DNA from 4 places in the Clostridium sp. 'deep sea' genome. Region 2 is predicted to be linked to each of the others. Evidence: a T-box and tRNA genes for the amino acid it is inferred to sense, from the RefSeq annotation. Region 2 holds a T-box; the other regions hold tRNA genes.
What was found. A T-box is a leader RNA that pairs with one kind of tRNA and senses whether it is charged. The one in region 2 lies ahead of leuS (leucine--tRNA ligase), so its partner is inferred to be a tRNA-Leu.

Region 1 (5,143 bases), 1.7 Mb from region 2:
AAAAGATGTGTTAACGAAAAGTATTTAAGAGAAGAAGATATTAATGATATCAATGAAATGACCTTGTTTATATATCAAGGTATATTATCGGAGGTGTTAACAGGTAGATTTAAAGGCTCTGTAGAGGATGCTGTAAACAAAACATTAAGGTACTTACGTAAAATCTTTGACATGCATTTGGTTAAAGATTGTGATTTATCTTATTAAATAATTTAAATAAACATCATGCTAAAACGATTCATTTTTCGTAAATTCACAATACCTAAAAACAAGTGGTAAATACCACTTGTTTTTTTAACAGCTAACATACTTAAAGAAATTTTCTAAATGTAGCCCTATGTTCATCTTGAAAGTTAACTAAAAACTCGTAGCCATTTTTTTGCATTTCTAATATATGCTTATTTTTTTCATCAATACTGCCATAAACATAAGAAGTATAATGCACCTTTTCAATTTTATTTGTAACATTTCTCATATTTTCACCTATCCTTATTTACTTATTATATATTATGTTCAAAATAGCAAATAAAATTGCGTGCTGTGTTTAACTATAATACTTTAAACTCATTACCCATTAATAAAAAATTCCAAATTGTTTGCATAACACAGTTATTTAATAAAGTTAAAAAATGTACTAAAAGAAACAGTTAGGATAGTTTGTATTTATGTAATAGCCAAGGAGCAAACCTCAAAACACTAACAAGCTAATACTACGTTTACCCTAAACTAAAGAATTTATGGTTAGGGGTTACCCGCTTAGCTTTAACTTAAAATTCAGTTTACTTAGTACAGTCAATAATATTTAAAACAGTATACCGATAGTGCAAAATTATAGCAAAAATTTTTCATTACAACTATGCTCATTACATTACTATAAGTACTTACTAAAAACCGAATCTATCACCTTATCTACTAATAAATCTCTATCTTTTTCTTCTCTAAAATCAAGAGCTAAATCCGCTTTTGCTAAGTCTGTTCGTAAAAATAAACCCTGTAAAGCAAAAATCAAATTATAAGCAAGTATTTTAATATCTAATAAATCAGTGCCATTTGGGCAAACAGCTTTTACTATTGGTAAATACACACTTAAAGTTTGGTTAGTATTATCATTAAATGCCCCTTTTTGCATATCCGTTAAAATAGAGATACGTGCTATGTTTTCATTGTCAACCAAAAAAGTACAGGTTGACTTTATCATCATCCTTAACCTCTCAAGGGCAGTTTTATTTTTTAATAACAAACACATGTTGTTAAATTGCTGTATAACATCACCAATAATTTGCTGAACACAACACGCTATTAAATTCTCTTTACTTTTAAAATGATAGTTTATAAGTCCAGTACCTACCCCTGTTGCTTTGCAAATATCCCTAATGGTAATTTTACTAACATCGTCATTGGCATTTATTAAATTTATTGTTTCATTAATTATGCTTTGCTTAATATTCTTTTTCACTTTACCAATACATCTCCAAACCTTGCTATTATGCCTTTAATAATAATACTAACAGCCAAAATAAGCAAAGCGTTTTTAGGGTTTGCTATTATGGGCAAGTTAAGCTTAAAAAGCTGTGTTATAAAACAAGCTAAAGCAATAGTACCAACTACATAAGCCATAATTGTAAAGCCGTGAAATGGAGCATTTGTAATAAACTTGCCTATACTAATTCCGCAAAAACACATACCTATTATACCCAAGGTAATAACAGCAGAACGAGCGCTATTAATAAACATAAACTGCTTATTTGTTAATCCTAAAATCACTATAAATATAACAAAAATAAGCTCTATAACTAAAATTGCAATATCTTTCATTTTTACTCTCCCGTATAACTATTGAACAATACATTGAACATTGTTCAGTTTTAGTGTAGCACAATATTTAGTTCATGAAAAGGTTATTTTGTAAATTAGTTTGTCATAATAATTTAGGTAACTAGCTATGTTTATAAAATAATCAAAATGCTATTACTAAAATTAACTTGTTAACACTTATATACGTGTTTATATTAAGTACTTATCCTGTTTTAAAATATGTTATCTTGACAGTTATATAACCTCATGATAAACTAGTTTTTGTTAAATAAATTTAACGAGCCGAGATGGCGAAATTGGCAGACGCACCAGACTCAAAATCTGGCGTGGTTTACCCCACGTGAGGGTTCGAGTCCCTCTCTCGGCACCAAACTAAAACAGCCTGTTAACTATAGTTAACAGGCTGTTTTGTTTGTTTTAAACTAGATACTTTATTAGTATTTTTATTAACTCTATTTAAGCTTATTTAACCACCCACTACTACATAACCAGTAAAAAATTTACCTGATTTTAATCAGCTCTCCATTACTCATTTTACTTACTGTATCACATAACATTTCTACATCTTCGGGCATATGGGTTGCAATAAGTAAGGTTTTATTTTTCTTTTTCATGTTTAACAAAATATCTCTAAACTCTTTCATTGCTTTTTCGTCAAGGCCATTTAAGGGTTCGTCAAGAATAATTAAATCATTATTATCCATTAACACTTGAGCTAATCCTAATCTTTGTTTCATTCCAGTAGAGTATTTACCAGCCTTTTTATGCATATGTTCTTTTAACCCTACCTGTTCCATTATTTTTGCTAAGTACTGTTTATCAGGTTTCTGAGTTAAATTTTGCAAGTATTTTAAATTATTCAAACCACTTTCTGCTGATAAAAAGCTTGGTGATTCAATAATACAACTCATACTCTCAGGAAAATCACAGTCTTTTCCTAAAACCTTACCATTTACTACTATTTCACCACTTGTTACAGGTGTTAATCCACTAATAGTTTTTAGCAACATGCTTTTTCCAGAGCCGTTTCTACCCACTATGCCATGTGTTTTACCTTGTTCAAATGTAACATTTATATTTTTTAATATTTGTTGAGTTTTTATTTTTTTATTTACATTAGTTATAGTTATATAAGCATTAGTCATCAAAATCACCTCTAGTAAAATTTAGCACATCATTTTTTCTAATAAGCAAGTGCGAAATAGTTATAAAAAGTAGGCTTAAAACAATTAAAATTAGCGCTGAGCTTTGGGCACTAGCCATTGATCCGTTTAAAACCGCTTGAAACTGATGCTCGCTATAAGTACCATGATACAAAGGGGAAAACCAAGATATGATATTAAAGGCTCTATCACCCGGCACAAACATTCTAATTAACCAGTTTACGGCATTGAGCATTAATAATATAATAGGCGCAATTAAATAATTGCTATTTAAATTTATAAGTACTGTTAAAGTTCCAAAGAATATAAATAATAACATTTGTAATAAAAAGGTATAAATAAATGCCTTTATCGGCAAGTCATTATATAAAATAAACTGTGGTACCGATGATGATACTGCCGAGTATCCTGTAGCTGTTTTGTTCATTGCTAGTAAATGTGCTGGAATACTCCATTCATTTTGAATATAAGAAAAAGGTAATGAAATTACAATATTAAATAAAGCTATGATGGAGCAAATTAAAAATGCGCAAAAAATAATATATAGCCACTGGCTGAATAGCCATTTTTGCTTACTGCCCCGAATTAAAGATAACTCAAAACCTTGATGTCTAATAGGAACATCAGCTAAGATAAATACTACAATAATGCTAATAAGCAAAGAACTGTGCATACTTGAAAACGAGGCAATATATGGCTCAAAAACATGCATAGGCATTTGTAAATTACTAACATTTTTTAAATAAGGGAAAACATACTTTAGTTGAATTACCGGAATTATTAATAACAACATAATTATTCTTAGAGATGTCTTCCATCTTAATAAGTTTAGTCTAAACAAATTTAAAATGTATCGCATATCACTCACCCACCTTATCTTCGCATTTAAGAGTAAATAACACAGTACACATATAAATGCCTAGCGTAAATATTGCAGCACTAGTAAAAACTGATACACTTGTACTGTCATAAGTCATTAATAAATCCATGGGGGCAAAGGGTAAGTGAAAACTGCCCATTAAAAAGTCTGCACTAATAAATAAAATTAATGGAGCAAGTACTGCTACATATCTGTTTTTAGCAAATGAGCTACATAACAAGCCAAAAACAGCCAGAGCCATTCCTCCAAAAAAGTATACAAAAGCAATTTTAATTACATAACCCCAGCCATTTAGTACTATAGCAATGGGGTCATTTAAAGCTCCAAATTGAGCAGTTGTTTGCATGGCAATACTATGGCTCGGGTAAATTACTCTTAACAGCAGTGCTGAAAATATAATTATGCTGGCTCCTGTTAAACCTCCAATAACAGCGCTTGCCAAGGCTTGTGCTTTGGCGTATGTTTTTTTAGAGACTCTTGTCCATATAGCTCGATAAAAATTATGACTTGTATCTTCACAAAAAGCCAAACTACCACTAATTGTGCAAAGTGGTACAAAAATAAAGGGAAAGATAGTATAAGACAAACTTACTTCTAACATAAAGGCAAACGAGTAGGTTTTAGAAATATTTTTACCTAAAATAAATTTATCTACGTAATCAATCCATCGCTCACTTAATAGTAATAAAACACCAATTATAATGGCTATATAAAATCGAGGCTGTTTTATTAATCTTAAAAAAGAGCAATAAAATACCCTTAAACTATTTTTCATCTAATTATTTCTCCTGTAGTGGCATTAATGATCATTACAAACTCCAAGTTATTGCCTTCACGTTTACCAGATGATATAACCCATACGGGTTTATAGGTAACATAAGCACCATTAATGCCTGCATAAGTACTGGCTAAATTTTCATCTTCAATTCTAAATGGATAATATTTTAATGAAATATCTTTAATATTAAATTCACTTTTTTTGCAAATTCCCTTAATATAATTTTCGGTATAGGCTTCAATAGTATCTACATAAATTCTAAGAGTATTTAAAACCTGTTCAAGGCTGATAATAGCTGTTGTTTTAACATGTTTAAAATCTCTAACTGTTAAGCTTGAAAAAACTACTTTGTTGTTTTGTATAAACACAACACCACCGTCTGGTTTAATAATTTGTTGATCAATAGTTTGGGGTGGATTATCAATTAAAATATTTATATTACTACGTTTATAATCTACAACCATAATACTTTGCTGATTTAAAGGTTGATATACTGTGTAATTATTA
Region 2 (5,143 bases):
ACCAGATTGCAAATAATAAGGCTTCTTGCTGAGAATGATTTATGTGTATGTGAACTTACTGAGGTTTTGCAAACTAGTCAACCTAGGATTTCACAGCATTTAAAAGTGTTAAAAGATGCTGGTATAGTTCAAGAAAGCATTGAGGGTTCTATGAGGATTTATCATTTACAGTGCAATGATCTACAAAATTTTCTTAGTGGTTTTAGTTCTTTTTTAAGAGATGATAATATAAAGGATCATAATATGGCTAGTATTGTTAAGAGATTAAAGGAACTTGAAGATGGCTATCGATATAACAGATAATTTAATAAAGACCTATTAAAGATGATAATTTCTTTAATAGGTCTTTATTAATAAACCAGCTATTGATGTTGTTATTATTGAGGATCTATAATTTGCTCTTCTTCAACCTTCTTTTGCTCTTCTTCTAGTATTACTTCACTAGCCTCTGTGTCTATAACAGTTGTTTGATTTTGTTGTTCAGCAAGTTCTTCTTCTTCTATTTCTTTTTCTAACTTAGTACGTAGCTCATCTAGTTTTCTACGCTTTAGTGTGCGTTTATTTAAGTATGTTGCAAAAAATACTATACATGCGGTTATAAACATTTTTACGAATTTATCTTCAAACATCTGTACTAATACTATACCGCCAATTATTATTAATAAAGCTGCTAATATTCTCTTAATAGTTTTTGACACTTATGGCACTCCTTTTAAATGATTGCTATTATAGTTCTAGCTTTAAAGAAATTATCCTGCACTAGTGTTATAATTATATATCAAAAACTGTGATTAAGCTATTTTTTGTCAATATCTCGTAAACAAGCTGGGTACGTTTTAATTTTGCGATGATGAGCAACACACTCACAACACATACCATGGTTAGTACAATTAGTTTTAACACAAGGACAGTCCTGTTCATTTTTTTCTTTATTTACACATTTTATTGTCATTATGTTCATTCCTCTCTACTCTTTTTCAATATAAATAAATATATTACCATTGTCAAGTATTTAGATAAGCTAAATTTTTACAATTTGCTATATTAACAACCTTATTTGACTTTTAACATAAAATATTTTATAATTACCGACAAAGCTATGATTAGGAATAGTACAAATGTATGTTTATGTAGAGAGTTGCTGGGTGGTGTAAAGCAATTAAACATAGTTTGGAACTCGCCTAGGAGCTAATAATATGAACAGCAGAGTAGTATTATTCGTTAACATGCGTTAAATGTTCTTTAAGTGCTAAGTTTTAAACTTAGAATAAGAGTGGTACCGCGGAAGCATTCCTTTCGTCTCTATGTGGAGATGAGGGGTTTTTTATATTTATAGGAGGGTTTTTACATGGAAAATAGTTATTCACGCCAAACTGATTTAAAATGGCAACAAATATGGCAAGATACTAACCTATATAACTTCAAAAGTGATAATATTGATAAAAAGTTTTATTGCTTAGAAATGTTCTCTTATCCATCTGGCTCTAAGCTTCATTTAGGTCATTGGTATAATTATGGCTTAACTGATTCTTTTGCAAGATTAAAGAGAATGCAAGGTTATGAAGTATTTGAGCCTATGGGCTTTGATGCCTTTGGTTTACCAGCCGAAAACTACGCTATTAAAACAGGTATTCATCCTAAGACTTCTACAGAAAACAATGTTAAAACAATGCAAAAACAATTAAGGTCTATGGGTGCTATGTTTGACTGGGATTATGAACTTGCTACCTGTGAACCAAATTATTATAAATGGACCCAATGGCTATTTTTACAGCTCTATAAAAATGATTTGGCTTATAGATCAGATGCACCCGTTAACTGGTGTCCTTCTTGCCAAACAGTCTTGGCTAATGAACAAGTTGTTAATGGTTTTTGTGAGCGTTGTGATGCTGAAATAATTAGAAAAGATATGACTCAATGGTTTTTCCGTATTACAAAGTATGCTGATGAACTATTAGCAGGTTTAGATGATTTAGATTGGCCTTCACGTACTATAGCAGCCCAAAAGAACTGGATTGGTAAATCTGTTGGAGCTGAAATAAAGTTTGAAGTATGTGGTGAAAACAATTCGTTTAAAGTATTTACAACAAGAGCAGATACCTTACTGGGCGTTTCTTATGTTGTTTTAGCACCCGAACATAAGCTTGTTGCTAAAATTACTACTAAAGAGCAAGCTGAGGCTGTAAAAGAGTACCAACTTTATGCACGTAAACAAAGTGAAATTGAACGCATGTCTACAGATAAAGAAAAAACAGGTGTTTTCACTGGTGCTTATGCCGTTCACCCCTTAACTGGTGATAAAATTCCTATTTGGATTTCGGACTATGTATTAGCTAGTTATGGTACTGGTGCTGTTATGGCGGTACCCGCACATGATACTAGGGATTTTGAATTTGCAACAAAGTTTAAATTGCCTATACCTCGAGTAATTAAAGGTAAAAATAATAATAATGATGACTTACCATTTACAGAATATGGAGTTATGGTTAATAGCGAAGAGTTTAACGGGCTAAGCTCAGAGCAAGGCAAAAAAGCTGTTGTAGAAAAATTAGCAAAAAAACAAGCAGGAGAGTTTTCGATTAATTTCCGTTTAAGAGATTGGTCTATATCTCGGCAGCGTTACTGGGGCGCTCCTATACCAATTATTCATTGTGATAAGTGTGGTATGGTTCCAGTTCCTGAAAAAGATTTGCCAGTAACATTACCCTTTGATGTAGACTATAAACCACAGGGTAAAGCTCCACTAGCAACAAATGAGCAATTTATAAATACAACTTGCCCTATTTGCGGTGCAAAAGCTAAGAGAGATCCAAACACTTTAGATACTTTTGTAGATTCAAGTTGGTATTTTTTACGCTACCCAGACAATAATAATGAGAATAAACCTTGGGATATAGATTTAGTAAATAAAATGTTACCAGTAGATAAATATGTAGGTGGTCCGGAACATGCTTGTATGCATTTACTGTATGCTCGCTTTATTACTAAAGCATTAAGAGACTTGGGTTATTTAAACTTTGACGAGCCTTTTAAATCATTAACCCACCAAGGTATAATTTTAGGTCCCGATGGTAAAAGAATGAGTAAGTCTAAAGGAAATGTTGTTTCTCCTGATAGATATATTGAGGAAAATGGTTCAGACGTTCTTCGTTTATTCTTAGCCTTTGGTTTTGCTTACACTGAGGGAGGTCCATGGGACGAAAAGGGAATAAAAGCCATTGTTCGTTTTGTGGAACGCGTTGAAAGACTAATAAAGAGAGTTAACCAACTTTCTATGTCGTGTAAAAACACTTCAACAGAAATGGGTAAAGCTGAAAAAGACCTTAACTATATACGTCATTATGCTATTAAAGGTGTATCTATAGATGCTGCCAGAATGCAATATAATACCTGTGTATCTCGTATGATGGAGCTAACCAACGCCTTATATAAATATGACCAAAATGTTGAGAGTAAAAATGTTAAGCTAATGAGTGATTGTGTTCGTGACTTAATGTTAATTATGGCACCTTTCGCCCCTCATTTTACTGAAGAAATGTGGAGCCAAAGTGGCTATGAGTACTCTATATTTAATCAAGAGTGGCCTAAGTATAATGAAAAAGCCCTAGTGCTAGATACTGTTGAGATTGCAGTGCAGATTAATGGCAAGGTGAAAACCAGATTAACTATAGATAGCTCTTTAAGCAAAGATGAAATAGAAAAATTAGTATTGGCTAATGAAAATATCACCAGCTCGCTTGAAGGTAAAACTATTCGAAAAGTTATTGTAATACCCAAGAGATTAGTAAACATTGTAGCTAATTAGTAGGATGTTAGTTTTGTTGAATTGCGTTTTACTCTTAGTATAATGTAACTTCTATAAATGCGTTTTTTCATAAGAATAAAAAAAAGGGTAATTGCACATTTATGTTTTGTGCAATTACCCTTTTTATTGTTAAATAAATTCATACTTTTGTTTTTATTTAACCAAAAATAAATTTCAGTATAGAAACTACTATAACCAGTATAATAGCAATCAAAATGAATGGACTGGCTATTATAAATGTTATTATTGTTGTGGCAATTGTTACTCCAATTGCACTTAGGATAATTAGGGCAACTACAATAATAATTATAAAAGTTATTAAACAACCTAATGGTCCTTTTACATTACCCTCATAATGATATCTCATATTAGTATCTCCTATGTAAAATATATTTTAATTATACTGCAAAAAGATACAATGTTATATAATATTGTTATAAATATATTTATTATGTTAGGAGATATAAAATGACTCTAATACTTGGACATAGAGGTGCAAGTGGATATGCACCCGAAAATACAATGAGCTCTTTTAAGTTAGCCATACTTCAAAATGCTGATGGCTTAGAGTTTGATGTTCACTTAAGTAAGGATAATATACCAGTTGTAATACATGACAGAACAATAAATAGAACAACAAATGGAAGTGGCCTAGTAGCTGAATACACTGCTAGTGAACTACAGCAATTTGATGCTGGCAGTTGGTATGGCAAAAAATTTAGAGGATTTAAAATTCCATTATTAGCTGAAGTTTTACAATTATGTAAAGTTGTAGATAAACAATTATTATTAAATATCGAGCTCAAAGCTGGCTCTAAGATGTATAAAAATATTGAAAGAATAGTAATAGATATGGTTAGCGAATATAGGCTTGAAAAGCAGGTTATTATTTCATCTTTTGATCACTTCGCTCTGCAAAGGGTTAAAGAAATAAACCCCAATATTAAAACAGGTGTATTGTACGCGGCCTCATGGATTAAGCCGTGGCGATACCGAGAGGTATTAAACTTTAATGCCCTGCACCCAGCTTGGCACACCCTAACACCCGAATTATTAAAACACTGCCATGAAGCTGGCTTAGCTGTAAATACCTATACCGTAAATGACACAAAGTATGTTGACCAAATGATAGCTCTGGGTGTTGATGGCATTATTACAAATTACCCGAATAAGCTAATTGCTTGTAGAGATGAAATTAAATATAAAGAGTAAAAATTAAAAATAATTTTACTGTTATGTGATATTGTAAATTTGCATCCCTGATAATTAATTCTTTTAACAGTATTTAATACACATTACCTAAGTATCCACAACGGAATCACACAGAGGTGATTCCCT
Region 3 (5,143 bases), 1.7 Mb from region 2:
AGCATTTAAAGGTAAATAAAGACTTAAATGGTACTTTCTTAGTGCCATTTTTTGTTACATATTAGTTTATGAGTTGTATTAAAGGTATTGATTTGGTAAAAAGATATAAATAAAACCGAACTAACTAAGATAGCTTACTATATAAACATATATGGTAAAGTATAAGCTACTAAAACTACTGTGAGGAAATCTATGAATATTAGAACATTAACTATTAATGATGCTCAACTGTATTTAAATTTATTAAGCCAACTCGATTCACAAACCCAATTTATGATGTACGAAGAAGGAGAAAGAAGTAAAGTTGTTGAGGACACAAAAAATGAAATAAAACGAGTTTTAGAGCTGGGCTCGTTAATGTTAGTTTTAGAACACAATAATATACTAGTAGGCTACTTAACTGCGGAGCGTGGTTTTGCTAACAGAATCAAACACTGTGCCTATATTACAGTGGGCATACTTGCAGATTATCAAGGCCAGGGTTTAGGTAAAAAGCTATTCACACAGCTTAAAAGCTGGGCAACATCCAATAACATAACCCGGTTAGAATTAACTGTTATGAAGCATAATACGGCTGGTGTAAGCCTATATAAAAAAATGGGCTTTGTTATAGAAGGAATAAAACAAAAATCTCTAATAGTAAATGGTCAATATGTAGATGAATACTATATGGCGTTAGTATTATAGTATAAATATAGCAAATTGATAATATTTGGCTTAACATGTGTGACAAGCTTTATAGTGTAATTTTAACACTTTTTAACTGGAAACGTTCTCTTAAAGGTCAAATTTGTCGAGTTTTGTTTTAGCTAATACTATATAATTAAATTACTTCCGGAAGAACTACAGTTAAGGCGGTTATATAATGGATTATGCACTTACAATTTGGTCTGTGGCTACATACATAGAGGCTCGGGTTAAAAGCACAATAGATTATGAACACATGGAGAAAACTACAGGCTTTTCTTATCGTCATATTCGAGAAATTTTTAAAGAAAATACCGGGAAATCACTATCTAAGTACATACTAGAAAGAAAAATTGCTAACGCTGCTTTTGATATCAGTATAAGTGATAAAAAATTAACAGATATAGCTTTTGAATATAAATTTAATAGTTATGATACTTTTACAAGGTCATTTAAAAGAATAACAGATGTATCACCATCCCAGTTTAAAAAAAAAGACAGCAAAGTAGGCAGAAAAAGAATATTAATGGGCATGTATGCACCAGTAATATTTAAAAAAGACGACGATATTGAATACTATGATACCTCCATAAACAAACATATTATACCTAAAGAAACAGTTAAAACAAATAGTAGTTGCATATTATATGGGGTACCAAAAGTAGCTTATACGTTTAAAGAGTGTACTCCCTTTGTCGTTTCTTTAAAATCTTGTTTAGCATACTTAGGTCACAGGATTAATTATACCTACATTATGGCAGTAACAGGGGCATCGTTTAGATTAAGGTGGAATAAAAGTTATTGGGATGGCGGAAATGTAGATATTATGAATATATACCAAGATGCTTATGAGCCATTTAAACGAGCATTTAAAGCAATTAAACGGGAATGTAAAATCCTAAAAAGAGCAAACTCTAGCAAACAAGATTTTATGGAGTTTATTAAAAAAGAAATCAACAGTGGCAAGCCAGTAATTTCATTGGGCATAATTGGTCCGTGTGAAGCTGGTTTAATAACTGGCTATCGCAATAATGGCGAAACACTACTTGGTTGGAACTGTTTTCAAGACTGCAAAGAATTTAACAAGAATACTGGAATAGATGAATGTGGTTATTATATTACTAACAATTGGTGGCAAAACCCGGATACTATTGCGTTAATAGCAATAGGTGATGAAATAAAAGCAAATATAAGCCAAAAAGAAATAATCGAAAATGCCCTAAATATAATGAATACAAATACAATTAAAGTTAATACTGGTAATCGCTCTATGCAAACTTACGCAGGTGGTCAGTTAGCTTATGAGTTATGGGCACGAGCAATAACTAATGAAGCAGAGTTTTCTAAAAATACTATAGTACCACTGCTAATAGAGAGGTTAATGTGTCAAAATGATGCTCAAACTATGATAGGTGAAGGAAGAGCTTATGCAGCGTACTTTATGGAATGGATAGGTAATACTAATAAGCACGTTCAAAATGATTGTAATGAGGCTGCAAAATACCTTAGAAAAATACTCGAAATATCTATGGAAATGTGCAAAATTAGAGGTGGTTTTGAGCAAAATGAAAAGACCTTAAAGAGCTTTTGTCAACCTAAAATTAGGGCTAAAACCGCTGAGTTAATTCAGCAGGCTAAAGAGCATGAGCATAAGGCTTGTGGTTTAATGCAGGCCATATACAGTAAGCTGTAACATAGTTTAATAAAGGAGCTCAACTACTAGAGTTTAAGCTAGTAAGTTGGCTCCTATTTATATTATTTAAGTTAGAGTTATTCTTTAGTTTTTTTAGGTACTCCAGCATTTTTAAGTTGACTGTGTAGATTATCCTTAATACTTTCAACATACTCTTTTTTTAGCTCTTCGTACTCAGCATGTTCTTCTGGGGAAAACGCTCTATCGTTTTTAGTTTTGGCAAGTAAATGTAATTTTTTTATTCTATCTTGCTTCATATTAACTCTCCTTTATTCAGTATGTTAAACGTTCTTTAATAATTCTTCCACTAAATGAGATAAATTATTTACTGCCTGAGGTAAAAACGCATCAAAGTCATCTGGTGCGGTACCATCTGCTTGATCGGACATACTTCTTAAAATAAGCCAGGGAACCTTATAAACATGAGCTACTTGAGCCCAAGCGGCACTCTCCATATCTACACATTGACCCTTAAATGTACTATAAATTTCAGAGCCCTTAGTTCCAGAAACAAAACAGTCTCCAGACATAATTTGCCCAATAAATATATTACTATCTAAATCCATTGTTTGTGATACTTTTAAGGCAGTTGTATAAAGATTGTCATCCGCTTTATAATCTATTGTGCCCATTCCAGGAACCTCACCCAATTGATAACCAAAGGTTCTAGCATCCACGTCATACTGAATAGCGCTATTACTAATAATTATGTCACCTATTTTTAGCTTGGGATCTACTGCACCAGCTACCCCTATGCCAATGAGTTGTTCAGGCTTTAATAAATTAAGTAATACGCTCGCACATGCAGCAGCATTAACCTTACTAATACCGGTTACCCCTGCATAAATATTTAGTTTAGGATGTTTATATACTGGCCAAGGTAAAAAATTATACTGTTCTACAGGCTCAAATTTCAAAGAGTTTTTTATAATTTCCAGTTCCTCGGGCATTGCACATAATAACAAAGTCTTTTTCACACTACCACCTCGCATTAAATTAATTTTAGCATAGTGCTAAAAGAATTAATAGTTATAAATCATAAAGTACCTAAAAGTACCTAAATAATTACTAATAGCAATGAAATACGGTTGTAATGTGAGCTTATTTTAATATAAATTAATAATTTTGTATTATAAAGTAGAAAAAAATTATTATAACATTATTTAGAGTAATAACATAAAATTGCCCAAAAAAAATATAAAAATATAGGGTAAACAAAAAAAGAGTTAACTCATTCAAGTTAACTCTTTTTGATGGTGCGGATGGTGAGACTCGAACTCACAAGGGTATACACCCACTACCCCCTCAAGATAGCGCGTCTGCCAGTTTCGCCACATCCGCAAGCATTAAAAATACTATCATTTATAGCCTAAAGTGTCAAGAGTTGATTTTTGAAATAGGCTATTCCAATCATTAATAATATCAATATCAGCATGTACATTTGTAAGGTCTTTTGCCAGCTGACCCATAACAAATCTTCTCTTTTTATTTTTTAACAAATCCGCAATAATGTAACCCGCATAGCGGTTACTCGGAATACTAATAGCAACCCCATTATTTAAAAAGAAATGCTGGTTACGGGTTTCTTGACCCGGAATAGGTGATATAAGCCCCAAAGGTTTTCCTAAACATAGGGCCTCAGTGCAGGTTACACCACCAGGTTTTGTAATTACCAAATCAGCCGTATACATTAGCTCAGCAACGTTTTCTATAAACCTATATAATATAACTCTATTATTCCACTGCTTTGCTGCTAAAGCATTATATAATGTATCATTACTGCCACAAACAACTAAAATTTGACAACCTGAAATTGTTTTATCTGTATAAGATAAAACCTCAGTAATATCTCCTAAACCTAAACCACCACCCATAAATAAGAGAGTGGGTATGCTGTTTAAACTTAGTTTAGCTCTTATTTCTTCAACAGGGTGTTGTTGTACCTGTAAAAATTGTTTACGAACAGGCAGTCCTTTGCTAACTATTCGAGTTTCAGGAATATTGAGCATAGTTACAAAAGATTTTAGTAAGGGGGCAGCTACATAGAATTTATCTATATAGCTATGTAACCAAGCAGTATGAACGTTATAGTCTGTAACTAAAGTTACAACTGGGCAATTGACTTTTCCTCGTTGCCTTAATGTACCCATTAAGTTACTGGCAAAGGGGTGGGTGTTTACAATAATATCGGGCACAAAATTCGCAATACAAGTGTTAAGTTCGCGTGCTAAAAAGCTATTCATTAAAGTAAAGGGTTCTTCTTTAACCCTAGATTGATCAAACTGATCGTGCAAAAGTCCCCACATGCTGGGCATATGTTTTAACATTGCTAAATAACTATCTAAAACCACTTTGCTAAAAAAAGGGCTGATAGTTTTAATAACATCTAAAGTCTCTACGGTGTTGTTGGGATTGTCTAATAATTGATCACGAAGTGTTTTGGCAACCTGATTGTGGCCGCTGCCTACACCCGCTGTAAAAATCATTACTCTCATTTATACTCACCATCTGGTTTTAAAGATTTTTCATTTGAAGATTCATAATTAAAGCGGTAGATTATGCCTCCAAAACTTTTTACAACCTTATTAAACTCTGTTTCAGCAACATTATTGCTAGGTAAATAGGTTGTATCAGTTAATTTGTTATTTTTATTAATAGTGTAAGTTGTAGTTAAGTTAATACTTTCTATAATGTTGTTAAGTTTTTTTATTAAGTTTAATTCGCTAGTGTTGTAGTTATTAAATAAATTTTTATAGATTTCAA
Region 4 (5,143 bases), 1.8 Mb from region 2:
TCAATTTTCTACCTGCATCCCTACAGAAATAATTCATTCCAATAAGTTCTTTTTGTTCATCTTGTGAAAGATTTTTATCAAAAATAACATCATCCTCTTCTTGTAAATATAACTTACCACTTGAAGATGATACTATGGGCTTTTCAATGTTTTTAAAGATTTTTTCGTAAGTGTTTACATACTCTTTAGTTATCTCTAACTCAGGTGTTTCTACCTCATTACTCTCAAAATAATATTGCAGTTCTTTATTAATATTTTTTATTATGTCGCTATCAACCACCATTGGTCCAGGATGATTTTTGTCACTGACAATTGTTTTAGAAAATTTCACAGTGCATTGCCAATCATGACCAAAAATAAATCTATTATTGGTAAGGATTAAATAGTAGGCATCATCTGTTAGGGGTTGTTCAAGTTTCTCTATATTATAGACATTAGAAATATCAATTTTCATTTTTGTAGATGATTTAGGATCTACTTTAGTATTAGTCACTAATATTTTACCATCATAATCTCGTTCTACCTCTTTACCAGTACTATAAAGCATTAATTTAAGATTTTTCTCTAAAGCTAGCGTTTTTTCAGAAAGATTATCTATATTTACAGTAATAATTCCATTACCTTTATATTCGCTACTTAACCTTAACTCATCACCATCGAGTGGTGAAAAAATACTTGCAGCAAAAACTGCGGTAGTTATTGATAATACAAGTATACAGGTTATAATTGAGGCATATTTAAGTTTCATAAAAACAGGTTTTACATGGTGTTTTTTTTCCTTATTCATGAGAATAAGTGTTTTTTTCTTCAGCTCTTCTGGTGCTGTAATTTTTGATATTAGTTTATTATATTTTTCAAAATTCATAGTTATTAATCTCCTTTTGCAATTTGTTTTTTCAAGATATTTCTTGCTTTATATAATCTAGATTTAATTGTTCCAGGTCTTGATTTTAGTATTAAAGCAATTTCATCAATTTTATATCCCTCATAATAATGCAGGTATACAACACTTTTAAACTTAGGTTTTAGGGCTAATACCAAATAATAAACATCATCAACCTCAGTATTATTATTAGTAAAACTGTTTAAATCAGTTTCAGTTATGTTATTTCTCCAAAACGAGCTAAGGTGATTTTTACATTTATTTATTGTTGTTCTTATTAGCCAATACTTCACATGTTTCTCACTTTTTAATGAGCTGATATGACGAATAAGCTGTAAAAACACTTCTTGGTATATATCGTCAGCATCATTTTTATTTCCAACTTGAGATATGGCTATCCGGTAAACCATATCTGAATAATTCTCTATAATTTCATTACATGACAAATCTATTTTCGTCATCTCCTTTATATGTATTTGAAAGTCTTTCACTAACAATACAATCTAAACCCGCATTTGGTTCATTTTTTTATATATAATTTAATACGTATTTTATCTACATAATTATAAAATCCGAATCACTCACCAGCAATATACATTGGTAAATGATTCGGATTATCTTTGTGGTGCCGAAGATGGGACTCGAACCCACACGAGCCTACGCTCACTGCGCCCTGAACACAGCGTGTCTGCCAATTTCACCACTTCGGCATATAAATTTATGTAAATAATTATATTACGCTTTTCAAAATTTTTCAATGAAAATATTAATATTAAATAAAGTGAACTTAATGATTTAAGATATTGTTAGTAATATCTTATAATTAGGAGTATAATTATGATATAAATGATTAAAAATAAGGTGATTTTATGGAAAATGAGATTGTATTTGAATGTAGAGAGCTAGCTATGGCAGATCTAACTAGCGATTTATTAAAAAATTTTGATCGGTTTCAAGTAACCACTAGGGCTTGGTATAAAACTAATGATATTCATATAATTAATGACATAAGCTTTACCGATGATTGGGATAATAAAAAAAAATCAAAAATAGTTAGAGAGTTAAAAAAATGTATTGAACATGGTGGCTTTGTTATTGGGGCGTACAGCAACAATACTTTAGCAGGATTTGCAGCGGTTGAGGGTGTTTTTTTTGGTGAAAAGAATACTTATATAGAGTTAAGCTTCCTGCATACCACTAAGGATTTACGAGGATATGGAATAGGCTCTGAGTTATTTAATTTATGCTGTGTTAAAGCAAAATTTATGGGAGCAAACAAACTATATATAGGGGCACATCCATCAGTAAAAAGTCAAAAATTTTATAAAAGACATGGCTGTGTATATGCTACTGAAATAAACAAAAAAATATTAAAAAAAGAACCTTTAGATATTCAATTAGAAAAAACGCTATAAAAAATAACGGGAGCATACCAATAATTATTTTATAATTTATTGACTGCTCCTTTTTGTTTTTATATAAAACTCTTTAAATAATTTTAACGCCCATACAAACTAGTGTAAACTTCGTAAGACCTTAATACTTTTCTTACAAAGTGGCGGGTTTCATCATACGGTATTTCATTGGCTGTTGATATAGAACCATTCCAAATTCCTTCATTGATCCACTCTTTCACCCTACCCATACCTGAATTATAAGCAGCCAAAGCCATTGCAGTATTGTTATTATATTTGTTTAAGAGATGTTTTATATAGAAAGTTCCTAGTTTTATATTAGTATTTGGATCATATAAATCTTCGTTTTTTGCTATTTTTAATTCTACTTTATCTGCCACCCATTTAGCGGTATTAGGCATTAGTTGCATAAGCCCTATCGCTCCACTTTTAGATAATGCTCTAGGTACAAAATTACTCTCTGTTCTTATTATAGAGGCAATAAAATATGGATCAAGTCCAGTCTCTGTTGCATGCTGCCAAATAATATCTTTATACGGTATAGGGTATAGAACTTTCCAAAAAAATTGTGATGTAACTAATACTGCTATTATTACAAGCAGTATTATCAATGCTAATGCTATTCTAATTTTTGAGTAAAAAGTTTTTATCAAGATTTTTCTCCATTTTTAGTTAATTCATTAAGTCTAATTTCAACCTGTAAAAGCAATTTTGAAATAGTACTACTATTATCTAATACTATGTCTGCATGCTGTTTTTTAAAGTCTATGGGCATTTGAGCGTTAATTCTTGCTTTTGCCTCAGCCTTGCTATAATTATTACGCTGCATAAGCCTTGTTAACTGCTGATCAAAAGCGCAATACACTACCCATATTTCGTCAACCAAGTACTCAAGCTTAGCCTCAAACAATAAAGGTATGTCTATAACTACTATCTGTTCACTATTATATGATAGAAGTAGCTCATTTACGTCTCTAAGTACCTGTTTATGAATAATTTGCTCTAACGCTTTTCTTTTTTGTTTGTCATTAAATACAATACTTCCTAATTTGCCTCTATTTATTTCTTTATTTTGTTGTAAAATATCTGTACCAAAATAAGCTACTACTTGGTAGTAAGCTGGTTTGTTTAAAGCTACGGCTTGTTTTGCTAGTATATCACAATCAATTATTGCTATTTTTTTTTGCTTGAGAAAATTTACAACTGTTGATTTACCAGTTGCTATTCCACCAGTTAAACCTATTTTAATCATTGCTTTTCCTCTAGTTATATCTCTCTTGACATATCTCACAAAAATGAGTACTTCTGCCCGCGACTTTTATTCTATCTATAGGATGTCCACAGGTTAAACATAGTTCATTTTTTCGACCATACACTTGTAACAAAAATTGAAAACTACCTGTTTTGCCAAACCCATCAACATAGTCATTTAGAGTTGTTCCTCTATGCTCTATTCCATCATTTAATACATCTTTGATGGATTGATGCAAAGCTCTTCTTTTTTGCTCTGGTATTTTACCTGCTGTACTTAAGGGGTGTATACTGGCTCTAAATAAGGCTTCATCAGTATAAATGTTACCTAATCCTGCTATCATGTGTTGATCGAGTAAAAGAGCTTTAATATTTCGTTTTCTTTGTTTATTGAGGATTTCATTAAAGCACTCAAATGTAAACTGCTCAGCTAAAGGTTCTGGGCCAAGTCGATGCCAACCTGAGCTTTTGCTTACTTCATCTTCATCTCCAATGTAAAGCATGCCAAACTTTCTTACGTCTACAAATCTAAGTTGTTTACCATTGTCTAAATCTATAATAAAATGATTATGCTTTTTAAGCTCTGTTTCGGGGTCTTCAAATCTTAGTTGACCAGTCATGCGTAGGTGTACTAATAGCCTTAAATCTTTATCGAGGTGAAACATTAAATATTTTCCACGGCGATTAATTGACTCAAATATTCTATCTTGTAATAATTCACTAAAAAGATGTGCCTCTGCATTTTTTAGTAATTTAGCATGAGTGAGTTTTGCTGATTTTATTTTTTTACCTTTTAATAAAGGCAATAATGATCTTCTGATCGTTTCTACTTCTGGTAATTCTGGCATTTATATTCCTCCATTTGATACCAATTAACGCCAACCTTAACATCTACTTTAATTGGCACACTTAACTGCATTGCATTTTTCATAGTTTTTTCTAAAAGATCTGCTATCTCCGGTAACTCTTCTTTTGTAACCTCTAATATTAATTCATCATGTACTTGTAGTAACATTCTACTTTTATATTTGCCTTTTAATAATGCGTGCTGTAACCTAACCATAGCTAGTTTTATTAAGTCAGCAGCACTACCTTGAATAGGAGTATTTGTTGCAATACGCTCAGCAAACGATCGCTGATGATAATTACGACTATTAATATTAGGTAAATACCTTCTTCTGTTTAAAATGGTTTCTACATAGCCATTGCTTTTTGCATCTACTACTGTTTGATCTAAATAAGCTCTTACTGCTTTATATCTTTCGAAATAGTTATTTATATACACTGCAGCTTCTTTACGTGATACCTTAATATCTCTTGCCAAACCATAGTCGCTCATACCATATACAATGCCAAAATTTACTGCCTTAGCTCTAGCACGCATTTCTCTATCTACTTTATCTGTAGTTACATTAAATACTTCGGATGCAGTACGAGTATGAATATCCTCATTCTTAGTAAAGGAATCCGTTAAAATAGGGTCTCCTGACATATGGGCAAGTATTCTTAGCTCAATTTGAGAGTAATCGGCTGCTAATAAAAAATCATAATCAGTGCTTGGAACAAAAGCTCTTCTTATTCTACGACCTTCTTC

Region 1: it encodes a tRNA-Leu, which carries the amino acid that the T-box ahead of leuS (leucine--tRNA ligase) is inferred to sense. The anticodon was not compared.
Region 3: it encodes a tRNA-Leu, which carries the amino acid that the T-box ahead of leuS (leucine--tRNA ligase) is inferred to sense. The anticodon was not compared.
Region 4: it encodes a tRNA-Leu, which carries the amino acid that the T-box ahead of leuS (leucine--tRNA ligase) is inferred to sense. The anticodon was not compared.

What each region holds. Positions count from the first base shown of each region.
Region 1 covers NZ_CP063353.1:1,441,583-1,446,725, forward strand. The annotation lists gene IMX26_RS06755 (TetR/AcrR family transcriptional regulator) at 1-207, shown strand, start outside; gene IMX26_RS06760 (hypothetical protein) at 311-475, opposite strand; gene IMX26_RS06765 (TetR/AcrR family transcriptional regulator) at 872-1,456, opposite strand; gene IMX26_RS06770 (hypothetical protein) at 1,453-1,815, opposite strand; tRNA gene IMX26_RS06775 (tRNA-Leu) at 2,097-2,185, shown strand; gene IMX26_RS06780 (ATP-binding cassette domain-containing protein) at 2,316-2,960, opposite strand; gene IMX26_RS06785 (hypothetical protein) at 2,953-3,837, opposite strand; gene IMX26_RS06790 (hypothetical protein) at 3,839-4,633, opposite strand; gene IMX26_RS06795 (hypothetical protein) at 4,630-5,143, opposite strand, start outside.
Region 2 covers NZ_CP063353.1:3,155,719-3,160,861, reverse strand. The annotation lists gene IMX26_RS14710 (metalloregulator ArsR/SmtB family transcription factor) at 1-303, shown strand, start outside; gene IMX26_RS14705 (hypothetical protein) at 378-698, opposite strand; gene IMX26_RS14700 (hypothetical protein) at 797-952, opposite strand; T-box leader at 1,091-1,307, shown strand; gene leuS (leucine--tRNA ligase) at 1,349-3,805, shown strand; gene IMX26_RS14690 (hypothetical protein) at 3,963-4,172, opposite strand; gene IMX26_RS14685 (glycerophosphodiester phosphodiesterase) at 4,274-5,017, shown strand.
Region 3 covers NZ_CP063353.1:1,477,254-1,482,396, reverse strand. The annotation lists gene IMX26_RS06970 (GNAT family N-acetyltransferase) at 193-687, shown strand; gene IMX26_RS06965 (helix-turn-helix transcriptional regulator) at 866-2,380, shown strand; gene IMX26_RS06960 (DUF896 domain-containing protein) at 2,458-2,637, opposite strand; gene IMX26_RS06955 (5'-methylthioadenosine/adenosylhomocysteine nucleosidase) at 2,662-3,357, opposite strand; tRNA gene IMX26_RS06950 (tRNA-Leu) at 3,635-3,721, opposite strand; gene IMX26_RS06945 (glycosyltransferase) at 3,739-4,875, opposite strand; gene IMX26_RS06940 (hypothetical protein) at 4,872-5,143, opposite strand, start outside.
Region 4 covers NZ_CP063353.1:1,369,265-1,374,407, forward strand. The annotation lists gene IMX26_RS06415 (hypothetical protein) at 1-865, opposite strand, end outside; gene IMX26_RS06420 (RNA polymerase sigma factor) at 871-1,344, opposite strand; tRNA gene IMX26_RS06425 (tRNA-Leu) at 1,507-1,593, opposite strand; gene IMX26_RS06430 (GNAT family N-acetyltransferase) at 1,753-2,298, shown strand; gene IMX26_RS06435 (lytic transglycosylase domain-containing protein) at 2,382-2,951, opposite strand; gene coaE (dephospho-CoA kinase) at 2,948-3,550, opposite strand; gene mutM (DNA-formamidopyrimidine glycosylase) at 3,561-4,397, opposite strand; gene polA (DNA polymerase I) at 4,376-5,143, opposite strand, start outside.